DNA from 2 places in the Paenibacillus sp. 2003 genome. Region 1 is predicted to be linked to the other one. Evidence: riboswitches for the same ligand, from Rfam matches in the RefSeq annotation. Region 1 holds a riboswitch; the other holds the start of a gene.
The links. Region 1 has a riboswitch for glycine ahead of sdaAB (L-serine ammonia-lyase, iron-sulfur-dependent subunit beta). Riboswitches for the same ligand answer to the same signal wherever they lie in the genome.
Positions count from the first base shown of each region.

Region 2: linked by a shared signal. The riboswitch ahead of gcvT (glycine cleavage system aminomethyltransferase GcvT) and the one ahead of sdaAB (L-serine ammonia-lyase, iron-sulfur-dependent subunit beta) in region 1 are both predicted to bind glycine.

Region 1 is NZ_JAVDTB010000006.1:134,927-137,330, reverse strand. Features, by position in the region: gene J2X75_RS22300 (phosphotransferase enzyme family protein) at 1-821, shown strand, start outside; glycine riboswitch at 1,170-1,292, shown strand; glycine riboswitch at 1,297-1,431, shown strand; gene sdaAB (L-serine ammonia-lyase, iron-sulfur-dependent subunit beta) at 1,544-2,233, shown strand; gene sdaAA (L-serine ammonia-lyase, iron-sulfur-dependent, subunit alpha) at 2,223-2,404, shown strand, end outside.
Region 2 is NZ_JAVDTB010000002.1:725,665-728,068, forward strand. Features, by position in the region: gene gcvH (glycine cleavage system protein GcvH) at 34-426, opposite strand; glycine riboswitch at 770-892, shown strand; glycine riboswitch at 896-997, shown strand; gene gcvT (glycine cleavage system aminomethyltransferase GcvT) at 1,214-2,350, shown strand; gene gcvPA (aminomethyl-transferring glycine dehydrogenase subunit GcvPA) at 2,347-2,404, shown strand, end outside.

The sequences.
Region 1 (2,404 bases):
TTCAGCATACGCCTCCTGCGCTGGAGGCAGAGATGAACCTGCTTCATGAGTTAAATGCAACGACAGCATTACGCGTACAGCATCCGGTACGCAATGTATCAGGAGATTGGGTCACGTTATGGACAAGTGAAGCAGGTAAAGAGATCTGCTGTACAGTTCTGGAGTGGATTGAGGGAAGGGACATCCAGCAGGGAGAACGCCTGACAACAGAACAGATCTATGATCTTGGGGCACAACTGCAGATGCTTCATCAATATGGGCGTGAGCAGAATCAGACAGATCAAACAAAGGTGCGGCCGGCATATGGCAACATTCATGAGAACTTGGTCATGCTAGGGCAGCTAGAGGAAGGCGTCCGACTGGGGATTTTTACAACGGAAGACTTCGATCTGCTTCGTGAGACGTTTGAGAACATTAATGAGCAGCTAGAAACATACCCGCAGCACGCAGGGACATGGGGGATCATTCATGGGGATATTACTCGCAACAATCTGCTGATAACGGATCAGGGGATGTCCTTGATTGATTTTTGCCTACACGGTTATGGTTATTATCTTTTCGATGCCGGAGGGGCAGCACTTATGTTCAATCGGGAGGAACGTGACATATTCTTATCAGGTTATACCAAACAGATCGCGCCACTGACGGATCGTGATATCCGATTAATGGAAGGATTCATGTTGATCTTTACACTGGGTTATTATGCCTTTCAGATGGCGAATGAGTCGAGACACGAATGGATGAAAGACCGCATGCCGAAGTTATGCAGCAAGTATTGCAGACCCTATGTACAGAACGAGAGTATCTTCTACGAACTGTGAATTAGGGTGTGCAGATCAGGAAGGGCTACGAACAGTGTGGTTCAAATATTATGGTTGCCTGAATACCCGAACAGTTTCGTGGACAATATCATAAATAGTAGTAAGCACATCTTTGATTGAAGGAAAATGAAATAATATGTTTAAAATATCCTTTTATCGTATTAATGTGATGAAAGCTGACAAAATATTCTGGTTTTCATCGGTTCAATAGGAAATCAAGGAAATACATCCAAAGAAATCGTTAAGTTTGTTGACACTGATCTTCCGGTCGATTAATCTTAATGAAGAAGAAATGAACGATTTCCATTACTGTTCTGACATACGCTCAGAATGGTTCCATACAGCGGATGATAACGAGCGGGAGAGACCTGAGTTAGCCGAGCAATGGCTAGTGTTCAGGCACCGAAGGAGCAAGCTGCTGCGCACCCGGCGCAGCGGTTAATCTCTCAGGTAAATGTACCATCGTTGGACGCAACTCTGGAGAGTGCGCGAACTGCGCCACCCAAGGGGTATATGATCAGTTAGTCCGGTGACTTGTCTGTAATCGCAGGCAATGCACCTTGTCGTGAGACACTGCTGATCGTGAAACTCTCAGGTATCGAGGACAGAGAGAGGGCCTGAGGCCTTCTTCTGTCCTTTTTTGATGTCATCATTCAGTAATAAAGGAACATTATGGCATGGGATCTGGATGGAAATGACGAACACAATTGGAGGGTTACAAGGTGCGATTTAAAGATGTTTTCTCAATTATTGGTCCGTCGATGACGGGGCCTTCAAGTTCACATACAGCTGGAGCAGCAAGGCTCGGAAGAATCGCTCGTCAGTGGCTAGGTTGTACGCCCGATCGTGCCCGGTTGACACTATACGGTTCATTTGCTGATACGTATCAGGGGCACGGAACAGATCTGGCACTGATCGGCGGTCTGCTGGATTATGTCACAGACGATCCGCGTATTCCGGATGCAGAGCAATACGCAGAGGAAGCGGGCATGGAAGTCGAGTTTTATACAAGCGGCCTGCCTGCTCCTCATCCCAATACGGTCAAAATTGAGTTGTGGCATGAAGGGCGTACCTGTTCCTTAATCGGTGCTTCTATTGGTGGTGGTAGTGTATCGGTGCATGCGATGAATGATTTTCGTGTCCAGATTAGTGGTGAGTTTCCGACACTTGTGCTGCGGCATGCGGACAAAGCGGGAGTGCTTGCCTCGGTAACGTCCACGATCAGTTCATCCGAGGTTAACATCGGGTATATGCAGGTGGATCGGAAAGCCCGTGATGGCGAAGCGCTTACTGCGATGGAGATGGACGGCGTGCCGAATCCTGATATGCTCAAGCGTCTGAAGGAGCTGGATCATGTACTGGACATTCGTGTCATCGATTTGAAGAGAGGAGTTGATTCGGATGCGATTTAAACATTTACACGAACTGAATACGATCTGTACAGCGGAATCCAAAACGATTGCTCAACTGATGATCGAGGAGCAGGTTCAGGAGACCAATACACCGGAAGCGGATGTTGTGAAGCAGATGTCTGAATATTATCAGGTGATGAAGGAAGCGGTACGTAAAGGGTTAACGGAAGA
Region 2 (2,404 bases), on a different contig from region 1:
AAATATATGTTAATAAGTACAAGTTCGTTGATCCTATTCTTCCGTATGTTTACGATACGCGTCTGCATTCATCAATGTAGACAATGCTGCTGTCAGATCTCCCTCAACACGGATCTCAATCATCCAGCCTTCCTCGTAAGGAGAGCTGTTCACAAGTTCAGGTGAGTCCTGCAACGAATCATTCACTGCAATAATTGAACCTGTGACGGGAGAGAACAAGTCCGAAACCGTTTTGACCGATTCGATCGTTCCGATGCTGTCCTCTGCTTTTACATTGGTTTCAAGGTCAGGCAATTCCACAAACACAATGTCACCCAGCTGATGCTGCGCGAACTCGGTAATGCCAATACGTACAGTATCCTCCCCTACGGTTTGCACCCATTCGTGCTCTTCACTGTACAGGAAATCACTTTTCAATTCGCTCATCGATATCCGCCTCGCTTTTCATTAATGAGTGCATGCGTTCTTTGACCTTAACCTTTTTCCCAGAATATAGCGTATGATATTTTTGATTCAAATGTCAAGATACCTCACAATTTATTTGCTGAAGACCTCTAAATCCTGTAACCGGATTACACTCTTTCTTCATATACTGGTGAATATTAGAATAGTAAGCGTACTCTTTATAAATACACGAACAATAACATTAAATCTAAATTAAACATTCGGTTTTTATTCATTATCAATGATATCGTTCTTGACATCGGTAGTGGATTCACGTTTTAATGAGAGGAGTAAATGTGTTTATTGGACCATGATATACCCGCGGATGAATGTAAAGGGAGAGATTACCCGTGACACCCGATTCGGGATGTACATGAGGTAACGCCGAAGGAGTAAACCACCGATAAGCGGGGGTGAATCTCTCAGGCAAAAGGACTTTTACGGGACGCAACTCTGGAGAGCATCTATTCGCCCTGTGCGGGCGTTATGATCACCCAAGGGGAAACCTGCTGCACAACCGCAGCGGGGTAACTCTCAGGTACAAGGGACAGAGCCTTAGAATACAGCGTGCTACTTGGCATGCCGATTCTTTGGCCTGTCCTTTTCCTTTTTCCCAAAAAACGAAAAACAGGATGTAGAACGACGCTGCCCTAGCTGCTTACCATACTTATGTGATGAAAATATCTAGCTGAAAAATTTAAAAATACCCTGCTTCATTGATCCACGATTATATTTCCGGCCGGTTGACGGTCCATGACGAGGTGATTTGATGTCCGATTTGCTTAGAACACCACTCTTCCCACTATATCAGCAATACGAAGGCGTACGGTGCATTGATTTTGGAGGCTGGGAGCTTCCGGTGCAATTTAGCGGAATTCAGAAAGAACATGAAGCGGTGCGTGAGCGTGCTGGACTATTCGATGTATCCCATATGGGCGAATTCACAGTACAGGGTGAGCAGGCTGAAGTTTTTTTGCAACAAATGACGACCAATGATGTGACCACGCTGGTTCCCGGTCAAGCCCAGTACACCCTGATGTGTTATCCAGATGGCGGTGTGGTGGACGATCTGCTCGTGTATAAGCTGGAAGATCAGCATTATATGCTCGTGGTTAACGCCTCCAACATCGACAAGGATTGGGCATGGCTGCAAGAGCACCTGATCCCCGGCGTAAGCATGACCAACGATTCGGAGCAGACGGCGCTGCTCGCCTTACAAGGTCCACTGGCTGTAGACATTATCGGGAAAGTTACAGATACGGATGTAAGCTCGATTGAACCGTTTCGTTTTGTGCCGGATGCTGAAATATGCGGAGTAAAATTACTGTTGTCCCGTACCGGTTATACAGGTGAAGATGGCTTTGAACTATATGTTCCTGCGGATCAGGCCGCTATGGTCTGGAATGGATTAATGCAGGCTGGAGAAGAGCACGGGCTGGTTCCGGCTGGACTTGGTGCAAGGGATACGCTGCGTTTTGAAGCCAAGCTGCCTCTGTATGGGCAGGAATTATCTGCAACGATCTCTCCGCTAGAAGCTGGCGTTGGCATGTTTGTGAAACTGAATGCCGGACCTTTTATCGGACACGAAGCCTTGTTACAGCAAAAAAATGACGGGCCCGCCCGCAAACTGGTCGGCATCGAAGTGCTGGAGCGCGGCATTCCTCGCCCCCACTATCCGATTTACGCCGAAGGCGTACAAATCGGTGAAGTGACAACAGGCACGCAATCACCTACATTGAAGCGTAATCTGGGGCTTGCCCTCATCGACAGCAAATACGCTGCGCTGGGAACCCCGCTTGAAATTGAGATCCGAGGGAAGAAACTGAAAGCCGAGGTCGTGAAGACCCCTTTTCATAAACGGACACGTACGTCTAAGACACCTACTCAAGGAGCTGATCAAGCATGAGCAAGCACCGTTATATTCCCATGACTGAGCAAGATCAGGATGCCATGCTCGCAA